Regions from separate parts of the Desulfolithobacter sp. genome, predicted to be linked through region 2. Evidence: riboswitches for the same ligand, from Rfam matches in the RefSeq annotation. Region 2 holds a riboswitch; each other region holds the start of a gene.
What was found. Region 2 has a riboswitch for cobalamin ahead of ACXJJY_RS09020 (sirohydrochlorin cobaltochelatase). Riboswitches for the same ligand answer to the same signal wherever they lie in the genome.
Positions count from the first base shown of each region.

Region 1: it holds a riboswitch for cobalamin, as region 2 does, so the genes downstream of both, thiC (phosphomethylpyrimidine synthase ThiC) here and ACXJJY_RS09020 (sirohydrochlorin cobaltochelatase) in region 2, are expected to answer to the same signal.
Region 3: it holds a riboswitch for cobalamin, as region 2 does, so the genes downstream of both, ACXJJY_RS08430 (TonB-dependent receptor plug domain-containing protein) here and ACXJJY_RS09020 (sirohydrochlorin cobaltochelatase) in region 2, are expected to answer to the same signal.

Region 1 is NZ_JBPMMS010000013.1:51,044-55,007, reverse strand. Features, by position in the region: gene ACXJJY_RS03080 (HAMP domain-containing methyl-accepting chemotaxis protein) at 1-255, shown strand, start outside; gene thiC (phosphomethylpyrimidine synthase ThiC) at 334-1,698, opposite strand; cobalamin riboswitch at 1,794-1,995, opposite strand; gene ACXJJY_RS03070 (sigma-54-dependent transcriptional regulator) at 2,033-3,394, opposite strand; gene ACXJJY_RS03065 (two-component system sensor histidine kinase NtrB) at 3,396-3,964, opposite strand, start outside.
Region 2 is NZ_JBPMMS010000034.1:193,443-197,406, forward strand. Features, by position in the region: gene ACXJJY_RS09015 (methyl-accepting chemotaxis protein) at 1-1,707, shown strand, start outside; cobalamin riboswitch at 1,760-1,962, shown strand; gene ACXJJY_RS09020 (sirohydrochlorin cobaltochelatase) at 2,085-3,074, shown strand; gene ACXJJY_RS09025 (FecCD family ABC transporter permease) at 3,075-3,964, shown strand, end outside.
Region 3 is NZ_JBPMMS010000034.1:54,686-58,649, reverse strand. Features, by position in the region: gene ACXJJY_RS08440 (putative molybdenum carrier protein) at 1-129, shown strand, start outside; gene ACXJJY_RS08435 (M48 family metalloprotease) at 126-1,469, shown strand; cobalamin riboswitch at 1,571-1,757, shown strand; gene ACXJJY_RS08430 (TonB-dependent receptor plug domain-containing protein) at 1,927-3,964, shown strand, end outside.

The DNA of each region.
Region 1 (3,964 bases), on a different contig from region 2:
GTGGAAGAACAGACCGCAAGCACAACAGAGATAGCGGAGAATATTCAGCAGGCCGCTCTGGGCATATCCGAGGTCAACGAGAATGTGGCCCAGAGCTCGGCAGTGTCAGGTGACATTGCCCGGGAGATTGCCGAAGTAAGCCAGGTGGCCGGTGAAATAACTGCGCTCAGCTCAACTGTCAAAAACAGTGCCGGCAAACTGGCAAAAATGGCCGATGAGCTCTCAAAACTGATCGTCACGTTTCGCACCCGCTGAAATGGCTGCCCTTCACCTTCCGGGCAAACAAGGCCCGCCTGCTGTTCAATAAGCAGCCGGGCCATATCTGCTGAGACTCTATTTTTCTTTCTGCGCGGATACTACCGCTTTTTTCCGGGCCTGTTCCTCTTCGCAGCCCCGCTTGTCACCGCGTATGTCTCGGGCAAATAGCGATATTCCCCGCTCCATGGCGCAAAAATCGCCGCACATGGTGCAGGTACGCTTATTTTCCGGTGAACGGTCCCTGCGGATCCTGCGAGCCTCTTCTGGAAACATCAAAAGCTCCATCTGCCTTTCCCACCGGGTATCACGCCGGGCGATAGCCACCTGCTTTTCCCGCTCGCGCATGGAAGGATCACGCGCGATGTCACCTATCCTTGCCGCCAGCCTGGTGGCCCGGATACCTTCACGTACGTCCTGTTCTCCGGGCAGGGCGAGATGCTCCGCCGGGGTGATGTAACAAATCAAGTCCGCTCCGTAACGGGCTGAATTGGCAGCTCCTATGGCAGCGGTAATATGGTCATATCCGGCCCCGGAGTCTGCAGGCAACGGGCCCAGGACGTAATAGGGCGCATTGCCGCTCATCCTTTTCTCCAGCATTATATTGCCTTCGATCTCGTCAAGAGGCACATGGCCCGGACCCTCCACCATCATCTGACACCCCATTTCCCGACCTATCTCGGCCAGTTCGCAGTTGGTGATCATCTCCGCCATCTGGGCCCGGTCGTGACTGTCATGAATAGCTCCAGCCCGGATACCGTTACCCAGTGAAAGAACAGCGTCATATTTTTTCATCAAATCGCAAACCCGGTCAAACTGCTCATAAAGTGGATTTTCCCGGTCATGATACTCCATCCAGGACACCATGAAGGTGCCGCCTTTGGAAACCAGCCCCCCATAACGATATCCCTGACGACGCAGCCGTTCAATGGAGTACCGATTGATCCCGCAGTGAATTGCCATGAACGATATTCCATCCTCCAGCTGCCGCTCGATAAGCTCGAAAAGATATTCCGGGTCAAGTTTGTTTGGGTTACGGTACTTGCGGATGGCCTCTGAAAAGGCCTGATACAGAGGCACATTGCCCACCGGCAGATCAACGGCGGCCAGCACTTCGCGCCGCACCAGGTCCAGATCGCCTCCGGTGGACAATTCCATCAGGGTATCGGCCTGCTCCTCTTCAGCGATCCGCGCCTTTCTTTTTTCCAGCTCGATGTCCTTGATGTCCGAAGAAGTGCCGATAGAGGCATTGACCTTGGTCCGCAACCCGGTGCCAATACCGACCACCTTCTGATTCGGACGATTATGGTTGACCGGAATAACGATTTCTCCCAAAGCGACTAACTCCCTGATCAGCTCGACATCCTTGCCCTCATCGCTAGCTACCTGTTCCATCTGTGGTGTAACGAGCCCCTCGCGGGCCAATTCAAGTTGGGTCTTCATGCTCTCTTCCTCCTCAGACCGTCCCGGCCGGCAAAAAAAAAATCCGCGCCAGGGAATTGTTCCTTGACGCGGACTTGCAGGACAGCAATATCCGTTATCTTGTATCCAGCCTGGCAGGTCTTCTGACTCACGGATCAATCTCCGACCGCGCCTTCCCATCCCCGAAGATGTGGACAGTGGCATCATGCGGCCGTAGTCCCCGCTTACAGCGCCGGCCCTGAGCGTTACGGATTCGCACCGTATTCCCTATTCTCCGCCGGCAACCACACCGACGGCACCAGACTGATCTATGGTGTCCACATATGCCAGAAATTAGAAAAAAGGACAAGACAATTCAATCTTTGTCCAGACCGTATTCCTTAATCTTGTTCAACAGGGTCTGCCGGGCAATTCCAAGAATACGTGCTGTTTTCGAGCGGTTACCATCTGTCTGAGCCAGGATGGTTTTGATTGCCTCACGCTCCATGTCGCGAAGGGTGAAACCCTGCCTGCCGTTCTTCTCCAGGTTCGGCGCCATATCTTCCGGCAACAGGTGAGGCGACAGTTCCCGGGGAGTAATCTGTTCTCCAAGGCAGAGAATCACTGCCCGCTCCACGGTGTTTTCCAGCTCCCTGATATTACCGGGCCAGTCATGTCGCCCAAGGAGCATCAGAACCTGGGGATGAAATCTCCGAATATCTTTCCGGTTTTTTTTCGCATATTTTTTCAGAAAATAATCAGCCAGGGCTGGTATATCCTCCGGCCTCTCCCTGAGAGGTGGCAATTCAATAGGCACCACGGAAAGCCGGAAAAAGAGATCCTGCCGAAAAGTGCCTTCCTCAACCATTTGCTGAAGATTCTTGTGGGTTGCCGCCACAAGGCGGACATCCACCTTCACAGACTGGCTGGAGCCAAGACGTTCGAACTCTCCTTCCTGGATTACCCTGAGTATCTTGGCCTGGGTCTGCAACGACATATCGCCGATTTCATCAAGAAACAAAGTGCCGCGATGGGCCTGTTCAAAGCGACCCTTACGCTGCCGCTCCGCACCGGTAAAAGCACCCCGTTCATGGCCAAAAAGTTCGCTTTCCAGCAAGCTTTCATGCAGAGCCGCGCAGTTGACCTTGATAAACGGGCCGTCTTTACGCAGACTGTTTTGATGAAGCGCCCCGGCAATCAATTCCTTGCCGGTACCCGATTCTCCGGTTATAAGCACCGTTGCATCGCTGGGAGCAACCAGCGAGAGAGTTTCAAACACCCTCTGCATACCACTGCTGCGGCCGATAATGTTGCCAAAGTCAAATTTTTCTCCAAGCCGTTCCCGAAGCTGTGCATTCTCTTCCCGAAGCGCCTCTATATGAAGCGCCTTTTCCACGGCCAGATTCAGGGCCTCGATATCAACAGGCTTGGTGACATAATCGACGGCCCCCTTTTTCATGGCCGCCACAGCACTTTCCACCGAAGAAAAGGCCGTGATAACGATAACCGGCTCGATACGCCCCTTTTCCCTGAGCAGCGACAAGGTCTCCAGGCCATCCATTCGCTGCATTTTCAGATCCAGCAGAATCAAATCCACATCATGGTCCCACAGCAGCGGCAAAACCTGATCCCCATCGTCGGTTTCAAGTATGGTGTAGCCTGCCCCCTCAAGGTTGACCTTGAGCATGGTACGGTGAGCCACATCATCATCTACAAGCAGAATTGTTTTTCCCTGCATATCATCCATTTCCAGTTTGTTTTTTCTGGGTCACCGGGAGCACTATCGTGATTTCTGTTCCCCTGCCCGGGGCTGATACTACCTCGAAATGCCCGTGATGCTGCTCGACAATCTGGTGACTGACAGCCAGACCCAGGCCGGTACCTGCCCGACGGGTTGTAAAAAACGGATCGAACATTTTCTCCTGCTCTTCCCCGGACATACCCTTGCCCGAATCGGAAACCGTAATCCGGATCGTGTCTTTTTCTTCAGAGCAGAACAGGCTTATGTGACCACCTGCCGGGGTGGCATGCAGACTGTTTTTGAGCAAATTGAGAACAACCTGGAGCAGAAGATCTTCATCTGCGACAACAGTCCCTGTACACTGTATCTTCATGGAAAAATGGATATTTCCAGCCTTGAAATCATGCTCGAGCAACCTGGCTGTCTTTTCGAGCACCCGAGCGGGAGACAACTTTTGAAACTCTGGATCTCTTGGCCTGGAGAACTGCAGCAGGGCTGAAATCGCCGCGTTCAGACGATCTACCTCATCCACCATCAGCTGAGCATATTCCAGGGAATTCTTGTCCG
Region 2 (3,964 bases):
TCCAGCCGGACTGTCCAGCAGACCGTGGATGATGTTTTACAGATTCGGGAGCAGCTCAGTTCAAATCTCCGTTCGACCATCTTTCAGCTCCAGGACGAATTTATCAGGCTGCCGGAGTTTTTCCAGGTGGATCGCCGGGCTGAAGTACTTGCGGGCGTGGATCGTGATTTCCAGGTCGAGGGCCGGGAAACCCTGGTCGGTCGCCAGGCCTACAGGTCTCTCTACTCCAGGGCTGAGCGCCGGGACCTGGCCCGGAACCGGATGGTGGTCCAGGAGCGGGATGGGAAGCTGGTGTTATCCTATGGTGTGTTTGACAGCGGCAATAATTTCACCGAGAAGGTGGAGCGGTTGACCATCCAGAGCAAGAACCCATCAGGAGATGCGGCCCGCCTGCGGGAACTGATTGCGCGGTTGGAGGACCAGGCCGGAGAGGTGGAGGCTCTGCAGCTAAAGATTCGGGAGCTTGGCCTCAAGGTTGCCGACGAGAGTCTCAGGGCCGAGAAAATCAGGACAGAGATTCTTGATCATGTGGAAGAAATCAATGCCATGGAAAAGAGGCTGGCCGCGGTCCGCGTGCAGCAGCAGCATTTCACTCTTGGTATGGGCGTGCTGGCCATAATCGCCAATATGGTCGCCCTGTTCTTTCTTACTCGTGTTATCGTTGAACGGCCACTGTACCGGTTGACACGCATTATAGACGAAATCCGGGCCGGCCGGTTTCCCGATATTCCCTGTCAGCAGCGGGGTGACCAGATAGGGGTCCTGTCCGGAGCGATCAAAAATTTTCGCGAGGCCCTGGCCGAGCTGCAGATGGAGGACCGGCGCAAGGCAAAGGAAAAAAACATCATAGATGAACTGATAGAATCCATTGCCACCGTGGTACACGGCCTGGAACAGAGGGCCAGGCAGCTGGTTGAGATGTCGGAAACGATGCAGGAGCTGGCGGCCACCACGGGCAGCCAGTCGGAGAACGCTACTGTGCGGGCCCGTGATACGGCGGAGCATACGCAAAATGTCTCGCAGGCCACCGGGCAGCTGCGGCAGACTGTGGAAGGAATCAGTGGTCGGATTGCCAGCCAGAACGATCTGGTGGCCGGAATCGTACACGGGGTGACGGTCTCCCATGGCAATATACGTCAGCTCCAGAGGGCCATCGGGGATATTGGCGGGATTATAGGCCTGGTAAGGGAAATTACCGATCAGACCAAGCTGCTGGCTCTCAATGCGACTATCGAGGCGGCCCGGGCCGGTGCTGCCGGCAAAGGGTTTGCAGTGGTTGCCAGCGAAGTCAAGGATCTGTCCCTGGAAACAGAGCAGGCAACCCAGGATGTTATGGACAAGGTGCATGCCATTGAAAGAGCCAGCCAGACCTTTGTCGACAACCTCCATGACATCGAGCAAAGGGTTCAGGATCTCAACATGATTACCGCCGATATAACCGCTGCTGTGGTTGAACAGCAGGAGGTGGCAACCACCATCGCCGGATTGAGTTCCCAGACATCGGAAAACACCAGGATGGTTTCGGCCAGCATAACCATGGTCAACGAGGCCGCGCTCCGGGCCCGGGAGTTGTCCCGCCAGGTCCACGAATATTCCGATGAGATAGCGGGGCAGCTGACCAGCCTTCTTGCTGAGACTACGACCAAACTCCGTTACCTTGGCCGGGACAGGGGGGGCGAGGAGCTGGCCGTGGAAGGGGCTGGATAGGGCTGTCGCGTTGGCAGGAGGCTTTGCCTTGACTTGGAAACCGCCTTTTAGTATGCTGATCCTGTTTTCAGGTGTCCGCATATGTGGATGAAAAGGGAACCCGGTGCAAGTCCGGGGCGGGCCCGCCGCTGTAACCGGGGACAAATCCTGCAATCTGTCGAAGGCAGAGAATGCCACTGGCCGCTTGGCGGCTGGGAAGGCGCGGGAGGAGGCTGATCCGGGAGCCAGAAGACCTGCCTGAAAAATACTCCGTGGCCGACGGCAAAGGCACAGGGAGACTTGGAGAGACTCTGGGATAAAGACGGGACATCCTGGATCAATGTAACAATTGGTCCGGGATTTTTTTATTTCCGGACCGTACAAGAAGGAGGTTTCACATGAAGTTGAAATCGGTTTTTTGGGCGGTGCTGATCCTGTTTTTTCTGTCAGCGGCAACCTGTTATTCCAGTGGAGAGTACAAGGTGGAACATAAAAGCGCCATAGTTCTTGCCATGTTCGGAACCACGGTGGAGCCGGCCCTGCAGGGGCTTTTGAATATTCGGGAGAAAGTCGTGTCCAGGTATTCGGAAACGCCGGTCCGGGTTGCCTTTACCTCAAACATCATTCGCAAGAAATGGCAGCAGAGGGCCCAGGATCCCGAATATATCAAGGCCCATCCGGAGATACCTGCCGATATTCTCCATGTCAAGACCCCGTTGGCCACCATTGCCGATCTCCAGGACCAGGGATACGATACCATTGTCGTTCAACCGACTCATATCGCCATGGGTGAGGAGTTTCTCGACCTGGAAACCTATGTGGATGGACTGATGAGCATGGGCACGGTGAAAAAAGCCAAGTACAAGCCCTTCCATAAAATTGCCCTGGGACGTCCGGCGCTTGGCACCTACGGAACCGCTCACCCCTATGATGCTGATGTTATGAAAGCGGCCCGGGCCCTGGCCGTGGACGCGGATCTGGCCCGCCGTGAAAAGGCTGCCCTTGTGTATATGGGTCATGGAAACGAATACTTTCCTTCTGCCGGTTCCTACCTGGAGCTGGCCGACCGCATGCGTCAGCTCTATCCCGACGTCCTGACCCTGATCGGCAACGTGGAAGGGTTTCCGGCCCTGGAAGATGTACTTGATTCGCTCAGGCATGCCGGGGTGAAAAAAGTCGTGCTCAAGCCTTTCATGGTGGTGGCCGGTGACCATGCCATGAATGACATGGCCGGTGACGGGGAGGATTCCTGGAAGAGTGTGCTGGAGAAGAACAATATCCAGGTAATCGCGGTCAGGAAGGGGTTGGGAGAAAACGATAAGTTTGCTGACATCTTTGTGCAGCATCTGGTCGATGCCGCAAGTGATGCCGGCATCCAGCTCAAGTAGATGTCTGGCTGGCGGGGATCCTCTCCACTACTCCTCGTCGTCCTGGCCGGCCTGCTGGTCGCGGGCATGGTTCTGTCCGCCACCATGGGCTACATGAGGATCCCTGCCATTGATGTCCTTAATCTGATCCGTGATCGAATCCTGGGGCTGAACGGTTCCGGAGACCCTGTGTCTGCCGCAGTGGTCCTTAACGTCAGGCTGCCCCGGATAATCGAGTCGGTCCTGGTGGGCGGGATGCTGGCTGTGTGCGGCGGGGTCTTTCAGGCCATTTTGCTCAATCCGCTGGCCGATCCATACACCCTTGGCATTTCTTCCGGAGCAGCCTTTGGCGCCTCGCTGGTTATTGTGCTCCAGGTCTTCGGGTTGTCTCTGCCCCAGTTCATATCCGTACCCTTGTTCGCTTTTGGCGGCGGGGTGGCAACCCTGGCGGTGGTGCTGTCGCTTGCCGCGGGTGACCGGCGTCTCTCCTCCACCAGCCTGATCCTCTCCGGGGTCATTGTCGCAGCGATTCTGTCGGCGGCAATCGGTTTTCTCAAGTTTCTGGCCGACGAACAGGTGGGGGTGATCATTTTCTGGCTCATGGGGAGCCTGTCCGGGGCCTCCTGGCAGGACATTCTCGTCCTGGTACCGGTGGCGCTTGGCGGGTTTTTGATCGTGCTGCTCCATGGCAGGGATCTCAACGTCATGGCGACAGGTGAGAGAACCGCTGTGACCATGGGCGTTGACACTGTCCGCCTGCGGCGCACGCTCCTTGTCACCTGTACCCTGATGGCCTCTGTTTGTGTGGCCGTGGCCGGGATCATAGGTTTTGTCGGCTTGATCGTACCACATCTGCTCCGCTCGGTGATAGGTCCGGACAATCGCTGGCTTCTGGCCCTGTCCTTTTTCGG
Region 3 (3,964 bases), 140 kb from region 2:
CTGAAAGACCATAACATCAAAACCCTGAACGTGGCCGGCCCCAGAGCAAGCGGCGAACCGCGTATCTATCGGGCCGTTTATGACCTTCTGCTGCAGATAAACTGGCCCGAAACGGACAAAACACCATGAACGGATCAAACACCTTGCCCCGAATTTCACGCCGTACAATCCTGCGCTTTTTCTTTCTTTGCGGTGGAAGCGCCATTACGGCTCCCTTTCTTGGCGGTTGCAGCACCGACCCGGTGACAGGAGAAAAATCCCTTGTCATGATGACCCGGAGCCAGGAGATAGCCCTGGACCGGAAGCAGGCCCCATTCCAGTTTTCGGCCGATTACGGTATCCTCATGGACAGGGAGCTCAACAAGTATCTTAACCGGGTGGGAATGGAGCTGGCCCGTCGTTCACATCGCCCTGACATGCCCTTTTCCTTCCGCGGCGTCAATGCGGCCCATATCAACGCCTACGCTTTTCCCGGCGGCTCCATCGCCGCCACCCGAGGCATCCTGGTTGAACTGCAAAGCGAAGCTGAACTTGCAGCCCTGCTGGGGCACGAAATCGGCCATGTCTGTGCCCGGCACGCAGCCGAGCAGATGGGCAAGGGGTTGCTGGTCAACCTGCTGGTCGCCGGAGCCTCGATAGCCACCTCCAGTGCCGGTCATGAAGGTACGGCGGAGCTGATCTCCAGGCTTGGCGGCTTGGGGGCCGGTGCCCTGTTGGCCAGATACAGCCGCAATGACGAAAGGGAGGCCGACGCCCTGGGCATGGAATACATGACCAGGGCCGGATACACACCACTTGGCATGGCGGGTCTCATGGAAATCCTCCTCAGAAGCGGAGAGCACAATCCCACTGCCATCGAGCTCATGTTCGCCACCCATCCCATGAGCAGGGAACGATTGGAAACAGCCCGCCTGCAGGCCCATGAACGTTACGCATCCATGCTCGACAACCCGGATCACCGACAGCGCTACATGGACCACACCGCAGGTCTTCGCCGTCTCAAACCAGCAATCAGGGCCATCCAGAAGGCGGAAACCGCCTTGGCCCGTAAACAGATCCGCCAGGCCGAAGAACTGTTGCACACTGCTCTTCGCCACGCTCCGGACGATTACCAGGCCCTGGTGGTTATGGCCAAATGCCAGTTTATGCATCATAACCATGATGAAGCGCTAAGCTATGCCCGCCAGGCCACCCAGGTCTACCCCAAAGAGGCCCAGGGCCACTGGCTCTTGGCCATGAGCAGCCTCGCCAAAGAGAAATATGACCAGGCCCTGCGGGAATTAAGTGAGGTGGACCGGCTCCTGCCCGGTAATCCGGACATCCTCTTCTACCGGGGCCAGGCCCTCGAAGCCATGCAGCGCCGGGACGAGGCCGCCCGGGCCTACGCCGCGTTTCTTGAAAAGGTACGCCAGGGTGACAAGGCAAAATACGCATATACCCGCCTCCGGGAATGGGGCTATATTCGCTGAACAGCGCTCACGATACACCCCGGGAACGTTAACCTCCTGGCGGGCACGGGCCACATCTTCCCGGCAAAAGCGGGTTGACGGAGCACATTTTTTCAGGTAACGTTATCGGTACATTTTCAGATGCTCTTAGCCGAGCTTAATAGGGAACCCGGTGCGAATCCGGGACGGGCCCGCCGCTGTGACCGGGGACGAATTTTGCAAGATGCCACTGACCTCCTTAGGGGTTGGGAAGGCGCAAAAGGAGGATGATCCGGGAGTCAGAAGACCTGTCTGAAAAACATAAAGCGCCTGCTCTCGCGGACAAAGAGCAGTCACGTGCTTGTCGAATTGTTCGAGGAAAAATCAGGGATCCCCGGACCAATAACTCTTTTGTTTATTGGTCCGGGGATTTTTTTTTGCCTTTTCAGGCGGCCCCGGACCCGTCTCAACGTCATTACAAGGTACAAGGAGAAGTGTGATGAAAAAGGAGATTCGAACGGCCCTGGCCCTGTGTCTCGTGTCCACGCCTGGACCGGCCCTGGCGGGCGCGGATGAAGACAGCCCTGCAAACAAGGTTACCCTGGACGAAGTGGTGGTGACCGCCACCCGCAGTGAAGAATCGGTGCAGGAAATTCCGGCCAGGGTCGAGGTGATCGAGAGCGAGACCATCGAGCTGACCACCGGGGACACACTCACCGAACAGCTCAAGAAGAACAGTTCCGTCGGCGTGATCGAGTACCCCGGCGCCCTGGCCGGCATCGGTATCCGCGGTTTTCGGCCGGAATTTTCCGGTATCACCAAGCACACCCTGGTTCTTATCAACGGCCGGCCGGCCGGAGCCACCAACCTGGCGACCGTGCTCACCGGCAACGTGGAACGGATAGAGGTCCTGAAAGGGCCAGCCTCTTCCCTCTATGGCGGAGAAGCCATGGGCGGGGTGGTCAACATCATTACCAAAAAACATACCGGACCACTCACCGGTCTTGCGGAAATCGGTTACGGCTCATTTGCGACCAATTTTGAAAAAGCAGCACTTGGTGGCGGGCTGGGGGACCGGTTCGACTTCGATATCTTTGCCCAGAGGTTCGAACAGAGCGATGACTACGAGATGGGTAACGGCGAGACCAGGGCAAACACGGCCTTCAGGACCCAGAACGGATCCCTGCGCCTGGGCGGTGACCTGGGAGCATGGCGGATCGATGTCAGCGGAGACCTCTACCAGGGCCGCGATATCGAAACTCCGGGTGACATCGCCTATGGCAACGAGATGTCCGGCCACAAGGACATCGACCGCTCGGGCATGGATTTTACCCTCAGCGGGCCGCTGGGGGATAAGAGCAGAGTGAGCCTCACCGGTTACCGGACCAACGAAACCAGTGAAAACTACAGCCACTATACCGGCTGGTATCCGGCCCTGGTCCAGGTGGAACCGTACCGGAGCTACGACTCGGAGACAGACTGGCTCGGCTTCCAGCTCAAGAACGAGTACACCTGGGGCCAACACCGGTTCGTCGTCGGCATCGATTACCAGAAGATCGACAGGGAAAGCCGAAGCTACAACCAGGACGGTACACGCAGGGCGCCCTGGTCCCCGGATGAAGGCCGGGAAAACTGGGCCGGATACCTGGAAACCATCTGGCGCTTCATGAACGACCGGCTCACCGCCACTGTAGGGGGGCGGTACGACACTTTCGATGTAGAAACCAAACCCACGCCCTACAAAACCGATTTTACGCCCAACTCGGAAAATTTCTCCACCTTCAGTCCCAGGGCCGGGCTGAACTACAACTTCGACCTGGGAATCCGGTTGCACACCACCATCGGCAAGGCCTTTGTTCCACCGACTGCGGCCCAGCTTGCAGGCTACGCGGAAACAGACGTTGGCGGGGTTACCATGATCACCCGGAGCAATCCGGACCTGGACCCCGAGTCCTCGATCACCTGGGATATCGGCCTTGGCTATGCGCAACCCAGGCTGGGCCTGTTCATGGACGTTACATATTTCCACACCGACGTGGACGACAAGATCACCACGGTCACCGCGGGTAACACCACCACCTACCAAAACAGTCTCAGCGCCGAAATGGAAGGCCTGGAGACAGAGTTATCCTTCGATATTGGGGCCCCGATGAACTGGGACCGTTCGCTGGAGCTGTTTGTCAACGCCACTTACATGTTCAAGGCAGAAGAGGAAGAACCCGGCGGAACCATGGGCGATATCCACAACGTGGCTGATTATACGATAAACTATGGCCTCCAGTACTCGGACGAGATGTTCGAAGCCAGGCTCAATTTCCGCAACCAGGGCCCAATGAAGGATACAGACTGGACCGCGGCCGGTTATCCGGAAATAGAATATCCCTCCTTCACGGTGGCAGACCTGGTGGTCGGGATTTCGTTTAAGGAACATCACCGGTTCACCCTCAAGCTGGATAACCTCTTTGATGAATATTATTACGAAAAAAAGGGCTACCCCAAACCAGGCCGCGGAATCTATGCCAGCTACAGGTACAGGT